3 regions of the Streptomyces sp. NPDC005303 genome follow, and region 3 is predicted to be linked to each of the others. Evidence: riboswitches for the same ligand, from Rfam matches in the RefSeq annotation. Region 3 holds a riboswitch; each other region holds the start of a gene.

The links. Region 3 has a riboswitch for cyclic di-AMP ahead of ABZT93_RS30835 (M23 family metallopeptidase). Riboswitches for the same ligand answer to the same signal wherever they lie in the genome.
Positions count from the first base shown of each region.
Region 1: another riboswitch for cyclic di-AMP. It lies ahead of ABZT93_RS01865 (NlpC/P60 family protein); the one in region 3 lies ahead of ABZT93_RS30835 (M23 family metallopeptidase).
Region 2: another riboswitch for cyclic di-AMP. It lies ahead of ABZT93_RS36360 (M23 family metallopeptidase); the one in region 3 lies ahead of ABZT93_RS30835 (M23 family metallopeptidase).

Region 1 covers NZ_JBEXGM010000001.1:380,594-386,319, forward strand. Annotated here, with positions in the region: gene ABZT93_RS01850 (NlpC/P60 family protein) at 1-64, opposite strand, end outside; gene ABZT93_RS01855 (hypothetical protein) at 519-872, shown strand; gene ABZT93_RS01860 (tellurite resistance/C4-dicarboxylate transporter family protein) at 850-1,833, opposite strand; gene ABZT93_RS01865 (NlpC/P60 family protein) at 1,922-3,055, opposite strand; cyclic di-AMP (ydaO/yuaA leader) riboswitch at 3,063-3,224, opposite strand; gene pcrA (DNA helicase PcrA) at 3,771-5,726, shown strand, end outside.
Region 2 covers NZ_JBEXGM010000043.1:26,652-32,377, forward strand. Annotated here, with positions in the region: gene ABZT93_RS36350 (pitrilysin family protein) at 1-532, shown strand, start outside; gene ABZT93_RS36355 (pitrilysin family protein) at 529-1,917, shown strand; cyclic di-AMP (ydaO/yuaA leader) riboswitch at 2,130-2,294, shown strand; gene ABZT93_RS36360 (M23 family metallopeptidase) at 2,308-3,069, shown strand; gene ABZT93_RS36365 (GntR family transcriptional regulator) at 3,258-3,953, shown strand; gene ABZT93_RS36370 (HPr family phosphocarrier protein) at 4,081-4,362, opposite strand; gene ABZT93_RS36375 (GNAT family N-acetyltransferase) at 4,560-5,726, shown strand, end outside.
Region 3 covers NZ_JBEXGM010000028.1:78,110-83,835, forward strand. Annotated here, with positions in the region: gene ABZT93_RS30805 (dihydrofolate reductase family protein) at 1-226, opposite strand, end outside; gene ABZT93_RS30810 (MarR family transcriptional regulator) at 348-857, shown strand; gene ribA (GTP cyclohydrolase II) at 979-1,620, shown strand; gene ABZT93_RS30820 (response regulator transcription factor) at 1,624-2,274, opposite strand; gene ABZT93_RS30825 (histidine kinase) at 2,262-3,413, opposite strand; tRNA gene ABZT93_RS30830 (tRNA-Met) at 3,579-3,652, shown strand; cyclic di-AMP (ydaO/yuaA leader) riboswitch at 3,962-4,119, shown strand; gene ABZT93_RS30835 (M23 family metallopeptidase) at 4,131-5,156, shown strand; gene ABZT93_RS30840 (aldo/keto reductase) at 5,312-5,726, shown strand, end outside.

The DNA of each region.
Region 1 (5,726 bases), on a different contig from region 3:
TCGCTGCCGTACGGACCGTGTGACCGCCGGCCGAGCGGCTGTGGGGCTTGCGGTGTGCTGCCAAGTGGACTGCACGTCCCTTCCTACGATCGGCCGCCCCGGGGCTCACGGACGTACGAACGCCAGGGGGAGCGGCCGTACGACCGCCCGGGGCGGTGTGCGCGTCCGGCGACGGCCTGCACAGGGGGAGCGGGCCGCCGCCGGACCTTCTCGGCGGTGGTGGCCGACTGCCGCCCCTGGCCCGGGCGGCGGTGGGGAGCCGGTCACCTGGTGGAGGACGCTAAACCGACCGTGTCCGGGAGGTAACGCGTTGTGCGGAAGTGCCGCCAGGGGACCGCCGGGTGACCGAAGGTGACCGTGATCCCGGGGTGGCATCGTCGACTTCGCGCGGTGCGCTGACCGAAGTAAGGATTCCGGGACCCGTGACCGGCGGGGAGTGCTATGGGTCGCATATATGCAACATCTGCTCAAGGGGCCGGTGCGAGTGTCCCTCGCGCCCCGGCATAGGCTCCGGCCCCATGGACGTACTCATCCATCTCTTCGTCGGCCTGCACATCATCGGTATCGCCTCGCTCCTCGGAGGCTTCCTCACCCAGATGAAGGCGATGGGCCAGGGCGCCGCCCGGTTCGTTCCCGCGATGCTGCACGGCGCCGCGACGATGCTGGTCACCGGGGTGATCCTGGTCGGCCTCAACCAGGCCGACGACCAGCACGTCAACAACATCAAGATCGGCGTGAAGCTGGCCCTGCTGATCGTGATCCTCGGTCTCGTCTATGTGAAGCGGGACGACGAGAAGGTGGACAAGAGCCTGTTCGGCCTGGTCGGAGCGCTGACCACGGCCAATGTCTTCATCGCGGTGCTGTGGACCTGACGGCGGCACGAGCGGAGTCGGCCGCCCCGGCCGCGACGGCCAGCCAGGCCGCCACGGAGATCCACAGCAGCACCTCACCCGGTGTCCGGAGCGACGGGACGTCCACGGCGGCGGAGACCGACAGAGCCGCCACCGCGGCCATGCCCATGGGGAACACGGTGGCCCAGCGGCGCACGTCGTAGCGCAGACGCGGCCGTACGAACTCGGCCGCCAGCAGGACGGCGTACCAGGCCAGGTCGAGCACCAGCAGGGCGACGGTCACCGCGCGCAGGACGCCGAGGTCGTCATCGTTCCACAGGTACAGGCTTGCGCTGTCCGCGGCGATCAGCTTCGAGCCGGCGAGCGCCGAGATGGCGAGCGCGCCGCCCGCGATCCACTGGTCGCCCGGTCCCTCCAGCACCTGGCGCAGATCGAAGCGGAAGAGCGCGACAACGTAGAGGACCAGGCCGAGCCAGAACAGCACGAGCGCCGCGTGCGCGAGCCAGGCCGCTGACTCTGCCGGGGCGAGCGTGGCGCCGAGGACCGCGAGGCCCTGGGTGGCGACACAGCAGAGGAACACCCCGCCGGGCATCCGCCGCGTCCAGCGCCCCACGACGAGCACGAGCAGCACCGGCCACAGCAGCGCGGACAGGGCCAGCAGCGCCTCGGCGAGGGTCTGCCGGCCGAGTGCCGAGAACCGGGTGCCGAGGACGGTGGTCGCCGCCACGGCCGTCAGGGCGCCCGGTGTTCCGGCGTCCACGGCCCATCGCGAGCGCTCCCGCAGCAGTAGTACGGCGAACTCGGCGGCCAGCCCGAGCCAGGCCGCGCAACCGAGCACCAGGGCGATCCGGGACAGCGTCTCGTGCCCGGTCAGACCGAGCCCGAGCGACACGATGCCGGTCGCCATCACCGCCGCCCCGGCCGCGGGCGGGCGCCGCGTCCACCAGGCGCGCAGGGGGGAGTGGGGGGAGGTACCGGACATGTGCCGATGCTAGGAAGTTCCCCGTGCCGTGCGGACGGGGCGCGCACGCGCGCGTGCGGAAATGCACGCGAGTGCGGGCTGTGCGACCTCAGGCCGGGCGGACCACGCTGTGGATCCCCGACTCGCCGTCGTAGTAGATCGACTCCTCGCGGACGTACGCGCCCGGCTTGGGGGCGTGGATCATCATGCCGTTGCCGATGTAGAGGCCGACGTGGCTGATGTCGTCGTAGAAGAAGACCAGGTCACCGGGTTGGGCGTCGGCCAGGGAGACCGTGGTGCCGGCGTTGACCTGGTCGTAGGTGACGCGGGGGAGGTCTACGCCCGCCGCCTTCCAGGCGGCCTGGGTGAGCCCCGAGCAGTCGTAGGAGTCGGGGCCGGTGGCGCCCCAGACGTACGGCTTGCCGATCTGCGCGCGGGCGAAGGCGAGGGCCTTGGCGGCCTTGGTGGCGTACGAGGAGTCGGGCGCCGTCGACGTGCTCTGCTGCGGGGCGGCGGTCTCCTGTGCGGCCTTCTCGGCCGCCGCCTGCTGCTGCGCCAGCTCCGCCGCCTTGCGGGCCGCCTCCTGCTGCTTGCGCTGCTCGATCGCCGCGAGCCGCGCCTTCTCCTGGGCGGTCAGCTCCGACAGCAGCTCGCGCGCGTCGGCGAGCTTCTTCTGGACGGTCGCCTTGGCGGTCTTCAGGTCGCTCTGCGTCTCGCTGAGCGACTGAAGGCTCTGCGAGGCCTCCTGGCGCTTCTTCATCGTCGCGGACTGCTCGGAGACGAAGTCGTCGACCGCGCCCTTCTGGCGGCTCGTCAAGCGGCCCATGAGCTGTGTCTGGTCGAAGTAGTCCTGCGGGGTGTCGGCGAGCAGGAAGGTCGCCGTGTCGGGCGCGGAGGCACCGGTGCGGTACTGGGCCGCGGCGAAGGACCCGAGTTCCTCGCGTGCCTTGTTGAGCTTCTGGGTGCGCTGGGCGACGTCGTCGAGGAGCGTGTCGACCTGCTTGCGCTGCTTGGCCGTCTTCTCCTTCGCCGCGTTGTAGCCGTCGGTCGCCGACTCGGCCTGGCGGTAGAGGTCGTCGACCTTCTTCTCGACCTCTTCGAGACTCGGCTTGTCATCGGCCGGCGCGGCGTTCGCCGACTGGGACAGCAGGGCCACGGAGGTGAGGGCGGCCGTCGCGAGGGCCGGGGTCCGTATGCCTGCCATGCGCGTACCGACGGGACGCGACTTGCGGTGCGACGCCAAGGGAGGCGACTCCTTCCGATGCTCCGCCTACCGGGTTAGCTGTCGGGTTCGGGCGGGAAGGGTTGCCCTACGGCGCTCCCCTGCGCGGGAGTCGGCCGATTCACCCCGGGTTCGGTGGGTCCCCGGCTCCGGGCGCGCGGCGGCGCTGCGGACTCGGCGGAGGCCGTGCGGCCCGGCGAGGTTCGCCGGAGGGGGTCGTACGGCCTGTCCGGAACGGTAACCAACTGGTGTGGCCCCTGTGAAGGTTGATGTTCGATATGCCCGATACATTTTCGTGACCTTCGTCCCAGGGGGCGCTTCGCCTCGCGAATTCGCGGCGATCTGGGATGCCTTGGGGCTATTTTCGGTGGCGCGATGCCGTCTGCTCGCCTTTTGGGGCTGGTTTCAGGGGCCGGTTTCAGGGGCCGCCGTAGCCGGGGGCGGGTTGGTCTTCACCTGGCGGTCGGCCGGGCCTGTGCCTGTGCCGTGACGAAGGTCTCGCACGGCAGGCGCAGGGACGTGAGGGTGGCCGGTCCCGGCGGGCGTGGCCGTCGGCCAGGAGGCCAGGAGGCCAGGAGGCCAGGAAGCCAGGAAGCCAGGAAGTCCGGAGGTCCGGAGGTCCGGAGCCCAGGAGGGCGCCAGGAGGTCCGGTCGGAAGATCATCGGGTTCTGGTACGGGTGGATGTTCTCGGGGCGGCGGCGGGCTGTCAGTGGGGAGCCCTAGACTCGGAGAGCGATGAGCAGCCTCTTTGACGACAGCTTCCTGGCGGACCTCCAGGCCCCTCGCGGGCATGGGGAGGAACCCCCGCCGCCGCCCGAGGACGAGCACGGACCGGAGCAGGTTCCGGACGACCTGTTCGGTGGGAAGTTCGACGTGCCCCCCGACCGGGACGCCTACTACCGCGACGGCGCCCCGCGCCCGGTGGTGGACCCGGCCACGCTCCTGGAGGGGCTGAACGAGAACCAGCGCGCGGCCGTCGTGCACTCCGGCTCCCCGCTGCTCATCGTGGCCGGTGCCGGCTCCGGCAAGACCCGGGTGCTCACCCACCGCATCGCCCACCTCCTCGGCGAGCGCAATGTCCACCCGGGCCAGATCCTCGCGATCACCTTCACCAACAAGGCCGCGGGCGAGATGAAGGAGCGCGTCGAGCAGCTCGTCGGCCCGCGCGCGAACGCGATGTGGGTCATGACCTTCCACAGCGCGTGCGTGCGGATCCTGCGCAGGGAGTCGAAGAAGCTCGGGTTCACCTCCTCCTTCTCGATCTACGACGCCGCCGACTCCAAGCGGCTCATGGCGCTGGTCTGCCGTGACCTGGACCTCGACCCCAAGAAATTCCCGCCGAAGTCCTTCAGCGCCAAGATCAGCAACCTGAAGAACGAGCTGATCGACGAGGAGGACTTCGCCGCCCAGGCCACCGACGGCTTCGAGAAGACCCTCGCCCAGGCCTACGCGATGTACCAGTCGCGCCTCCGCGAGGCGAACGCTCTCGACTTCGACGACCTGATCATGACGACGGTCAACCTGCTCCGGGCGTTCCCCGATGTCTCCGAGCACTACCGCCGCCGCTTCCGGCATGTCCTCGTCGACGAGTACCAGGACACCAACCATGCGCAGTACGCGCTGGTCAGGGAGCTGGTAGGGACCTCCGAGCATCCGGTGGACGTACCGCCGAGCGAGCACGACCTGCCGCCCGCCGAGCTCTGTGTCGTCGGTGACGCCGACCAGTCGATCTACGCCTTCCGCGGCGCGACCATCCGCAACATCCTCCAGTTCGAGGAGGACTACCCCAACGCGACCACGATCCTGCTGGAGCAGAACTACCGCTCCACCCAGACGATCCTCACCGCCGCCAACGCCGTCATCGAGCGCAACGAGTCCCGCCGCCCCAAGAACCTGTGGACCAACGCGGGCGCGGGTGCGCGCATCACCGGCTATGTCGCCGACACCGAGCACGACGAGGCGCAGTTCGTCGCCGACGAGATAGACCGCCTCACGGACGCGGGCGACGCGAAGGCCGGCGATGTCGCCGTCTTCTACCGCACCAACGCCCAGTCCCGTGTCTTCGAAGAGGTCTTCATCCGTGTCGGCCTGCCCTACAAGGTCGTCGGCGGCGTCCGCTTCTACGAGCGCAAGGAGGTCCGGGACGTCCTGGCCTACCTGCGCGTCCTCGCCAACCCCGAGGACTCGGTGCCCCTGCGCCGGATCCTCAACGTCCCCAAGCGCGGCATCGGTGACCGTGCCGAGGCGATGATCGACGCCCTGTCCCAGCGCGAGAAGATCAGCTTCCCGCAGGCCCTCAAGCGCGTCGACGAGGCGTACGGCATGGCCGCGCGCTCCACCAACGCCGTGAAGCGGTTCAACGTGCTGATGGAGGAGCTCCGTACGATCGTCGAGTCCGGCGCGGGCCCGGCGACCGTCCTGGAAGCGGTGCTCGAACGCACCGGCTACCTCGCCGAGTTGCAGGCCTCCACCGACCCGCAGGACGAGACCCGTATCGAGAACCTTCAGGAACTCGCCGCCGTGGCCCTGGAGTTCGAGCAGGAGTCGGGCGAGGGCGAGGAGCCCGGCTCGCTCTCCGACTTCCTGGAGCGGGTCGCGCTCGTCGCCGACTCCGACCAGATCCCCGACGAGGACGAGGACGGCTCCGGAGTCATCACCCTGATGACCCTGCACACCGCCAAGGGCCTGGAG
Region 2 (5,726 bases), on a different contig from region 3:
CGAGTCCTCCCGCCTCTACAACCGGCTCGTACGGCGCGACCGTACGGCCGTCGCGGCCGGCTTCGGACTGCTGCGGCTGGCCGGTGCGCCCTCCCTGGGCTGGCTCGACGTGAAGACCTCCGGTGACGTCGAGGTGCCGGTCATCGAGGCCGCCATCGACGAGGAACTCGCCCGGTTCGCCGAGGAGGGCCCGACCGCCGAGGAAATGGAGCGCGCCCAGGCCCAGTTGGAGCGCGAATGGCTGGACCGGCTCGGCACCGTCGCGGGCCGCGCCGACGAACTGTGCCGCTTCGCCGTCCTGTTCGGCGACCCTCAGCTCGCCCTGACCGCCGTACAGCGGGTCCTGGAGGTGAGCGCCGAGGAGGTGCAGGAGGTCGCCAAGGCCAAGCTGCGCCCCGACAACCGCGCGGTGCTGGTCTACGAGCCGCTCACCCCGGCCGAGATCGCCGACAGCGCCGAGGACGCCGCCGAGGACCCGGAAGCCGCGGCGACCGTAGAAGCCACCGACGAGAACGAGGAGGCGGCCAAGTGACCGAGCTCGCCGCGATGGAATTCCACCCGCAGCCGCAGGCGGGCGAGCCCAAGGTCTGGGCCTTCCCCGCCCCCGAGCGCGGGACGCTCGACAACGGCCTGACCCTCCTGCGCTGCCACCGCCCCGGCCAGCAGGTCGTCGCCGTCGAGGTGCTCCTGGACGCGCCCCTGGACGCCGAGCCGGCCGGCCTGGACGGTGTCGCCACAATCATGGCGCGCGCGTTCTCCGAGGGCACCGACAAGCACTCCGCCGAGGAGTTCGCCGCCGAGCTGGAGCGCTGCGGCGCCACCCTCGACGCGCACGCCGACCACCCGGGCGTCCGGCTCAGCCTCGAAGTGCCCGCCTCCCGCCTCGCCAAGGCGCTCGGTCTGCTGGCCGACGCGCTCAGGGCGCCCGCGTTCGCGGACAGCGAGGTCGAGCGGCTGGTCCGCAACCGCCTCGACGAGATCCCGCACGAGCTGGCCAACCCGTCCCGCCGCGCGGCCAAGGAGCTCTCCAGGGAGCTGTTCCCGGCGGACTCGCGCATGTCGCGTCCGCGCCAGGGCACCGAGGAGACGGTCGAGAACATCGACTCCGCGGCCGTACGCGCCTTCTACGAGAAGCATGTGCGCCCCGCCACCGCGACCGCCGTGGTCGTCGGCGACCTCACCGACATCGATCTGGACGCGCTGCTCCGTGACACTCTCGGCTCCTGGAAGGGCTCCACGGCCGAGCCGCGGCCCGTGCCGCCGGTGACCGCCGACGACACCGGCCGGGTCGTCATCGTGGACCGCCCCGGCGCCGTCCAGACGCAGCTGCTGATCGGCCGTATCGGCGCCGACAGGCACGCACGCGTGTGGCCCGCGCAGGTGCTCGGCACGTACTGCCTCGGCGGCACCCTCACCTCCCGCCTGGACCGCGTCCTGCGCGAGGAGAAGGGCTACACCTACGGCGTACGGTCGTTCGGCCAGGTCCTCAGGTCCGCTCCGGACGGTTCCGGCGCCGCGATGCTCGCCATCAGCGGCTCGGTCGACACCCCGAACACCGGTCCCGCGCTGGACGACCTGTGGAAGGTGCTGCGCACACTCGCCGAGGGCGGACTCACCGACGCCGAGCGCGATGTCGCCGTGCAGAACCTCGTCGGTGTGGCGCCGCTCAAGTACGAGACCGCGGCGGCCGTGGCGAGCACGCTGGCCGACCAGGTCGAGCAGCACCTGCCCGACGACTACCAGGCGACCCTGTACCAGCAACTCGCCGCGACCGGCACCGTGGAGGCCACCGCCGCCGTCGTGAACGCCTTCCCGGTGGACCGGCTGGTGACGATCCTGGTCGGCGACGCGGCCGCCATCAAGGAGCCCGTCGAAGCCCTCGGCATCGGCGAAGTCAAGGTCGTGACGGCCGAGTAGAGGCAAGTTGGCCTCGAAGGGGCCCTGGTGACGGGAGCGTCACCAGGGCCCCTTCGACACCCAACTCCCTCAGATGTCCGAATTGGGCAGGAGGTTGCCTGTCTGCCCTGTGGGATGCGCTACAAAAGCCCTGATCGGTTTGGGGATTGAAAGCGGGCCCGCTTAGCGTCCTCTGGGCTGTCCGTCAGGCACTGCGCCGCGCCCGCGGCACCGGACAGCCATCGCCGAGTCCCCGCATGGCGCGAGCCAGGGGAGCCGGGGACCCACACCACATGTCCCTGGGGTGAATCGGACGCCCGCGCATCGCGAGGGGGTCCGTAGGAGACCTTCCTGCTCCGAACCCGTCAGCTAACCCGGTAGGCGAGAAGGAAGGAAAGGACCAGCCACCACATGGCGTTCACCTGCGCCACCGGGAAGCACCGTCGTCCCAGCCGTATGAAGCGCACCACCGCACGCGCGGCCGGCGTCGCGGCCCTCGCCACCACCGGCGTCATCGGCGCCGTCGCCGCCCCGGCGTTCGCCGCCGACAACTCCGTCAGCTCCGTGGAACAGAGCGGCCTCATGCCCGTCGTCACCGTCGGCGACTCCCTCGCGGACCAGCTCGACGCCCAGGCAGAGGCCCAGGCGCAGGCCGCCGCGCAGAAGAAGGCGGCGGCGGAGGCCAAGCGCAAGGCCGAGGCGCGCGCCAAGGAGATACGCGAGGCCAAGGAGCGCGCCGCCCGCGAGGCCGAGCGCAAGCGTCTCAACGCCTTCGTCGCCCCGATCTCCGGTTCCTACATCTCCACCGGCTACAAGAGCGGCGGCTCCCTGTGGTCGTCCGGCAGTCACACCGGTGTCGACTTCCACGCCGCCAGCGGCACCTCCGTGCACGCGGTCGGTCGCGGCACCGTCGTCGAGGCCGGCTGGGGCGGGTCGTACGGCGACAACATCGTGATCAGGATGGCCGACGGCACGTACACCCAGTACGGCCACCTGTCGTCCATCGGCGTCTCGGTCGGCCAGTCGGTCACCCCCGGCCAGCAGATCGGGCTGTCCGGCGCGACCGGCAACGCCACCGGGCCGCACCTGCACTTCGAGGCGCGCACCACCCCCGAGTACGGCTCGGACATCGACCCCGTCGCCTACCTGCGCTCGCACGGCGTGAACGTCTGACGACCCAGCGCGCGACCATTGCGAGACCCCGGCTCCCCGAGCCGGGGTTTCGGCGTTTCCAGCGCCCCGTTGTCCAAAAAATATCCCTGGATTCCGGCCCGCCGTCGGAAATTCCCGCTCATTGCAATAGAGTCACTGAACACACGTCAATCGGCGACGTTTCACGGGGATTAAGACGGAGGTCGGACATGCGTATTCCGGCGCACTCGGTATGCACGGCGATCCGGGACGACATCGTCGCAGGTGTCCACGAGCGCGGGAGCCGGCTCACCGAGGAACTGCTCGCCCGCCGCTACGGCGTCTCCCGTGTCCCCGTCCGCGAGGCCCTGCGCACACTGGAGGCCGAGGGCTTCGTGGTGACGCGGCGGCACGCGGGCGCGTGCGTGGCCGAACCGACCGAGCAGGAGGGTGCCGACCTCCTGGAGATGCGCATGCTCCTGGAACCGCTCGGCGCCTCCCGGGCCGCCCAGCGGCGCACCGAGGCCCATCTGAAGGTACTGCGCGGCCTGGTCAGGCTCGGTCAGGAGCGGGCCAGGCGGGGCAACAGCGACGATCTGCGCTCCCTGGGGGGCTGGTTCCACGAGACGCTCGCGCAGGCCTCCGGCAGCCCCGCTCTGACCTCCATGCTGACCCAACTGCGGCACAAGATCGCCTGGATGTACGTCGTGGACGCACCGGCCGACCCCGTGGAGTCCTGGGTCGAGCACGGCGCGATCGTGGACGCGGTGGCGCGCGGCGACGGCGAGCGCGCGCGGGCGATCACGGCGCTGCACACCGAGCGCTCGGGCGCGGCGCACCGGCTGCGGACCGTCACCGGGAAGGAGCGCGCGGACCGTGTGAGGACCTCGCAACATCCTGTAAACGTGACGGGAGCTCGGCATTAACACGGGCACCGTATACAAAGAGGGGGTAATTCGCGGGGGACTATTCATGCTGCCCGCGCCAGGGAAATGCGAAGGGCCCGCCCGATAATTCGGACGAGCCCCTCGATGCTTTTCAGGGCACCTTTGCTCAGACGGTCTCGGGAAGCTCCTCGAGGCCCTCGGCGACCAGCTTCGCGAGCCGGTCGAGGGCCGCGTCCGCGCCCTCGGCGTCGGAGGCGAGGACGACCTCCTCGCCGCCCTGCGCGCCCAAGCCGAGAACGGCCAGCATGGAGGCCGCGTTGACGGGGTTGCCGTCGGCCTTGGCGATCGTCACCGGGATACCTGCGGCCGTGGCGGCCCGGACGAAGATGGAAGCGGGACGGGCGTGGAGGCCCTCGGCCCAGCCGACGTTGACGCGGCGCTCAGCCATGTGATGCTGCCCTTCGGTTCTCAGGGTTGTCTAGACCAGTTTCCCACACGTGAAGCGTCTCCGGAGGGGACCCGGAGTCCCTCCCGGGGCGACTCGTCGGACCGCGGCCTCGGCCCGACTTCCGTCCTTTGCGTTCTCGCGCGTTCTCCACAGACTGCCTCGCGCCGTTGTCGTACGCGAGCCGTACTCTGGGGCCCATGCAGAGCGCGTCGGACCGGCACGAGTACCCCGCCCACTGGGAGGCCGACGTAGTGCTGCGCGACGGCGGCACCGCGCGCATCAGGCCCATCACCGTCGACGACGCCGATCGCCTGGTCAGCTTCTACGAGCAGGTCTCGGACGAGTCGAAGTACTACCGCTTCTTCGCGCCCTACCCTCGCCTGTCCGCCAAGGACGTCCACCGCTTCACGCACCACGACTTTGTGGACCGGGTGGGGCTCGCCGCCACGGTCGGCGGCGAGTTCATCGCCACCGTACGCTACGACCGCATCGGCGCCGACGGCATGGCCGCCTCCGCCCCCGCCGACGAGGCCGAGGTCGCCTTCCTGGTCCAGGACGCCCACCAGGGGCGCGGCGTGGCCTCCGCCCTGCTCGAACACATCGGGGCCGTCGCGCGCGAGCGCGGCATCCGGCGCTTCGCCGCCGAGGTGCTGCCCGCCAACGTCAAGATGATCAAGGTCTTCACCGACGCCGGGTACACCCAGAAGCGCAGCTTCGAGGACGGCGTCGTACGCCTGGAGTTCGACCTGGAGCCCACCGACCGCTCGCTCGCCGTGCAGTACGCGCGCGAACAGCGCGCCGAGTCACGGTCCGTGCAGCGGCTGCTGACCCCCGGCTCCGTCGCCGTCGTCGGCGTCGGGCGCACCCCCGGCGGTGTGGGCCGCAGCGTGCTCGGCAACATCCGGGACTACGGCTTCAACGGCCGCCTGTACGCCGTGAACAAGGCGTTCCCCGAGGATCAGAAGGAGCTCGACGGCGTCCCCGCACACCGCTCGGTGCGCGACATCGACGGCCCCGTCGACCTCGCGGTCGTCGCCGTCCCGGCCGAGCAGGTCCCCGAGGTCGTCGCCGAGTGCGGGGCCCACGGCGTGCAGGGACTCGTCGTGCTCTCCGCCGGGTACGCCGAGAGCGGCCCCGAAGGACGCGAGCGCCAGCGTGAACTCGTGCGGCACGCACGCGCGTACGGCATGCGGATCATCGGCCCCAACGCCTTCGGGATCATCAACACCTCCCCGGACGTCCGGCTGAACGCCTCGCTGGCCCCCGAGACCCCCCGCCCCGGCCGGATCGGCCTGTTCGCCCAGTCCGGTGCCATCGGCATCGCCCTGCTCTCCCGACTGCACCGGCGCGGCGGCGGCGTCACC
Region 3 (5,726 bases):
CGGCGGCGGCGCGGGCCGCGCGGCGCGTCTCGGAGTTCACCAGCAGGCGGGGGTTGTCGGCGCGGATCGTGCCCGCGCCGACGAGGATGGCGTCCACGGAGGCGCGGACCTCGTCGACGCGGTCGAAGTCGGCCGGGCTGGACAGGAGGAGGCGGTCGGGGCCGGTGTCGTCGAGGTAGCCGTCGAGGGAGACCGCGGCGGAGAGCAGGACGTAGGGGTGGGGCATCGGCGCGGTCCCTCTCGGAAACGGATGGCGGGGGTGAACGGAAGGCGCGGGTTCGGCGGGTGTCGGGGACTTCACGGACGGCGGTCTTGGTTCAAGTTTGAAGCAAACCTACACTGGGGGCATGACGACCCGCTGGCTCAGCCCCGACGAGCAGCGAGCCTGGCGTGCCTACATCGCCGCCTCGCTCCTCCTGGAGGACACCATCGACCGGCAGCTCCAGCAGGAGGCCGGCATGCCGCACCTGTACTACTCCATCCTGGCCAACCTCTCCGAGACCCCGGAGCGGCGGCTGCGGATGACCGATCTCGCCGAGGGCCTGAAGATCACCCGGCCCCGGCTGACGTACGCCGTCGCCCGGCTGGAGAAGGACGGGCTGGTGCGGCGCGAGAGCTGCAAGTGGGACAAGCGCGGCAGCCTCGCGGTCCTCACGGACGAGGGTATGGCGGTGCTGGAGCGGGCGGCGCCGGGCCATGTGGAGACGGTCCGCACCGCGCTCTTCGACCGGCTCACCCCGGAGCAGGTGGGGCAGCTGGAGGAGATCTTCACCAGTGTCACCGCAGGACTTCAAGGGGAGGACGGTCCCGCCGAGGAGGTCCCGTGGCGCCGACGGTCGTCCCCGTCCTGTTCGTGAGAAGTCCTGCGTGACGAGCGCCACAAAGGCGTTGCTTCAAATTTAAAGCATGAGGTAGTGTCTCGATCAGTAGAACTGCTTCAAATCTGAAGCAGGTGTGCCTACGGACCGGAGTACCCGCATGCCCGACCTGCCCGCCGCCACCCAGCGCTCCCGCGTCCGCGTCCCGCTGCGCTTCGGGGACGGTTACCGCGTAGACGCCGAGCTCGTCACCTTCCACGGCCTGGCCGACGGGCAGGAGCACCTTGCCGTCGTGCTCGGTGACCCCGCCCCCGGCACGGCCCCGCTGGTGCGCCTGCACTCCGAGTGCCTCACCGGCGATGTCTTCGGCTCCGCCCGCTGCGACTGCGGACCTCAGCTGCGTGAAGCGGTCGAGCGCATAGCCGAGCGCGGCGGTGTCCTGCTCTACCTGCGCCAGGAGGGCCGCGGCATCGGCCTCTACAACAAGCTCGACGCGTACGCCCTCCAGGACCAGGGCCTCGACACCTACGCCGCGAACACCGCGCTGGGCCTGCCCGAGGACGCCCGCGACTACACGGCGGCCGCGCAGATGCTGCAGGCCCTCGGGATCTCCGAGCTCGACCTGCTCTCCAACAACCCCGACAAGGCCGGCCAGTTGCGCGACCTCGGCATCGATGTCCGTGACCGGATCCCCACCGGAGTCTTCACCACCGCCCACAACGTCCGCTACCTGCGCGCGAAGGTCCTGCAGACCCAGCACACGCTGCCGCTGGCGGAGTTGACCGAACTCGGCGTCGGCTGACGCTCAGCTGGGCGTGTGCGCCAGATAGGCCAGCACGGCCAGCACCCGCCGGTGGCCGCTGTCGCTCGGTGGCAGGCCCAGCTTGAGGAAGACGTTGCCGATGTGCTTGCTGACCGCGCGCTCGGTGACGACGAGGGTCTTCGCGATGGTGGTGTTGTCGTACCCCTCGGCCATCAGCTTCAGCACCTCACGCTCGCGCGGGGTGAGGGAGTCGAGCGGTGTGTCACGGCGGCGGGTCAGGAGCTCGGTGACGACCTCGGGGTCGAGCGCGGTGCCGCCGGCCGCGACCCGCTCCAGCGCGTCGAGGAACTCGTCGACCCGGCCGACCCGGTCCTTCAGGAGATAGCCGACCCCGCTGGTGCCACCCGCCAGCAACTCGGCGGCGTACGACTCCTCGACGTACTGCGAGAGCACCAGTACCGGAAGTCCGGGGATCCGCTCCCGTGCCTCCAGGGCGGCCCGCAGACCCTCGTCGCGGAACCCGGGCGGCATCCGTACGTCGAGCACGGCCACGTCCGGCCGGTGGTCGAGCAGGGCGGGCAGGATCTCGGGGCCGGTGCCGACGACGGCCACGACCTCGTGCCCGGAGGACGTCAGCAGAAGGACGAGCCCCTCTCTCAGAAGGGCGTTGTCCTCGGCGATCACCACACGCACGGCAGCTCCACGTAGATCACGGTCGGGCCCCCGGCGGGGCTGGTCACTTCGAAGGTCCCGTCGAGCGCAGCGACCCTGCGCCGCATCCCGAGCAGCCCCGAGCCCGCGGGCTCGTCGACGCCGCCCCGGCCCTCGTCCCGCACCCGCACGGTCAGCCCGCGCCGGGTCCGGGCCAGCCGGACCTCGGCCCGGTCCGCACCGCTGTGCTTCGCCACGTTGGTGAGGGACTCGGCGACCACGAAGTAGGCGGCCGCCTCCACCGCCGCGGGCGCCCGGGTGCCCGCGTCCAGGCCGCCGTCGTCCACGGTCACCGTCAGCCCGCTGCTCGCCGCCAGCGCCCGCACCGCGCCGACCAGACCCCGGTCGGTGAGGATCGGCGGGTGGATGCCGCGCACCACGTGCCGCAGCTCGGTCAGTGCCCGCTCGGCCTGGGTCTGGGCGTCGTCCAGCAGCTTACGGGCGGCGTCCGGGTCACGGTCGTAGGCCCGCTTGGCGAGTCCGATCCGCATCGACAGCGCCACGAGGTTCGCCTGGGCGCCGTCGTGCAGGTCCCGTTCGATGCGGCGAAGTTCCGCCTCGTGCGCGGCGATGGCGTCGGCCCGGGTCTCCTTCAGCTCCTCGACCCGCCGGGCCAGCCTGGCCTTCGGGGACGGCATGAGCAGCGCGGTCGACCAGCGGGCCTCGGTGTCCGCGAGCCTCACGATCAGCGGGAGGACGACGGGGTCGCGGCGCAGCGCCCCGGCCCAGACACCGTCGACCACCAGGCCGAGGGGCCACAGGGGCAGGGCGAGGGCGAGCAGGGCGCCGTAGAGGTAGTAGCAGAGCATCCAGCGGAAGTCCGTGAGCGTGCCGGGGTCCCGCACCGAGATGCGCAGCCGCTCGCGCAGCGTGCCGGTCATCGGGGTGTAGGCCTCGGGGATCTCCCTGCCCGTCCACCGGGCGGTCAGATTCCGCTTGGCGCCCGCGATCCGCCGTATCAGCAGCACGGCCTCGGGCAGCAGCCAGCAGCCGACCACGACGACCGTGCCTGCGGCGGCGATCAGCAGCACGGTGATGAAGAGGTACATGCCGAAGCACATCGCCGCGGCCACGACGAGATGCACGGTCGCCATCGCCGCACGCTGCACCGACTTCCACATGCGGCTCACGCTAGACGAACGGCTCCCGGCGCACGGTGTAGCCGGCTACACCTTCCGGGCCGGGCGAGGGTTTCCGCACAGGGGGAGCCGGCCCGCACCGCCGGGCCTCCGGAACAACCCTGGCGCGAACCACCTCGCCGATGACGTATGCTGGTCACACAACGGCGCGGGGTGGAGCAGCTCGGTAGCTCGCTGGGCTCATAACCCAGAGGTCGCAGGTTCAAATCCTGTCCCCGCTACTCAAGGCTCAGGGCCGGAGTCCAGTCACTGGACTCCGGCCCTGAGTGTTTTCCCGGCCGTGCCGCACGGTACGACGTCTCGTGACGCGGGGTGAGCGAGTGACCGCCCTCCGCATAACAACTGACGCACCGTCAACACCTGTGCGCCATCCGACGAAGGGTCAACTCGCCCGTTTTTAGCCGTTCATGGGCCCTAAGTCCTGCGGGATTTCGTTAACGATCAAGCGGAACAGCTTGGAATCGAGCCCCCGGGTCTATTAACGTTCGATAACGCAGCGCGGTCGTCCCAGCCGTCACAAGAGACGGCTCCGTGCTCACGCGCCGAATTCCGCAAGGAAACCGGGGAACCACCAACTTGGGGTGAATCGCTCGTACTCCGCCGTGGCAGCACGGCGGGTATACGCGCGTAGGAGACCTTCCTGCTCCGAACCCGTCAGCTAACCCGGTAGGCGAGAAGGAAGGAAAGGAGCGCGCCCACGTGGCGTCCAACCCGCCTGCCCCCGAGGCGCCGTACGTTCCGAGCGACACCCTCGTGTACGGCGGCTACCGCGCCGACGACGAGGCCCCGCTCGGCGAGTGGAACCCGACCGCGGATTCCCTCGCTCCCGTACGAGGCCGGCATCGCGTCGCCAAGCAGCGTGGCGGGGGTTTCGCCCGTAGCTCCACCGTTCTCGGCGTCGGTGTCATAGCCGCCGTCAGCGCGGGCGGGATGGCCAGCGCCAACACCGGCAAGCCGCCGGTCTCCATCTCCATGCCCGACCTGGGCTCCGTGAGCTCGCTCATCTCGGACAACGCCGACACCGCCGCGGACGACACGAGCGCCTTCAGCAGTGTCGGCGCCACCACCGCCGACACCACTCAGGGCACCTCGGACGCCGGCGAGGCGCTGCGCTCGCGCATCCTGGCCCAGGCCGAGGTGCAGCAGGACCAGATCGACACCAAGGCCGCCCAGGCCGTCGCGGACGCCGCCCAGAAGGAGGCCGACGCGGCCGCCGCCAAGGCGGAGAAGGACGCTCAGGAGAAGGCCGCCGCCGCGAAGAAGAAGGCGGAGGAGGCGGCCGCGAAGAAGGCCGAGGCCGCGCGCCTGGCCGAGCTCGCCAAGCAGTACACGCTGCCGACCTCGTCGTACACCATCACGGGGACCTTCGGTCAGGCCGGTTCGCTGTGGTCCTCCGGCTACCACACGGGCCTCGACTTCGCCGCCCCCACGGGCACCCTCATCAAGGCGATCCACAGCGGCACCATCACCGAGGCCGGCTGGGCCGGTTCCTACGGCTACCGCACGATCCTCACCCTCGACGACGGCACCGAGCTGTGGTTCTGCCACCAGTCCTCGATCAATGTCAGCGTCGGCCAGAAGGTCGGCACGGGTGACGTCATCGGCCGCGTGGGCGCCACGGGCAACGTGACCGGCGCGCACCTGCACCTGGAGGTCCACCCGGGCGGCTCGGCCGACGGGATCGACCCGATGTCGTGGCTGCGCGGCAAGGGGCTCACCCCCTGAGGTCTCCCGCGGACTCCCGCGAACTCCGGCAGCCCTGACGACGTCCCCCCGACGTCAGGGCTGCCGGTGCTTCGGAGCGACTGATTCCGGTTGTTTACGAGGACTTTGCGGCCGTAGCGGAAGACCGGCGTCCGGCGCGGGCGTTGACGTATGGCATGACTTCTCTTCGCAAGCTCGGCTCCTCCGGCCTCGAGGTCTTCCCGCTCTCCCTGGGCGGCAACGTCTTCGGCTGGACCGCCGACGAAGCCACGTCCTTCGCCGTCCTCGACGCGTACACCGCGGCCGGCGGCAATTTCGTCGACACGGCCGACTCCTACTCGGCGTGGGTCGACGGGAACTCCGGCGGCGAGTCCGAGACGATCATCGGCAAGTGGCTGGCGGCCCGCGGCAACCGCGACGACGTCGTCATCGCCACGAAGGTCAGCCAGCACCCCGACTTCCAGGGCCTGAGCGCCGCGAACATCAAGGCGGCGGCGGAGGCTTCGCTGCGGCGCCTGGGCACCGACCACATCGATCTGTACTACACCCACTTCGACAAGCCGGAGATCCCCGTCGAGGAGATCGTCGGCG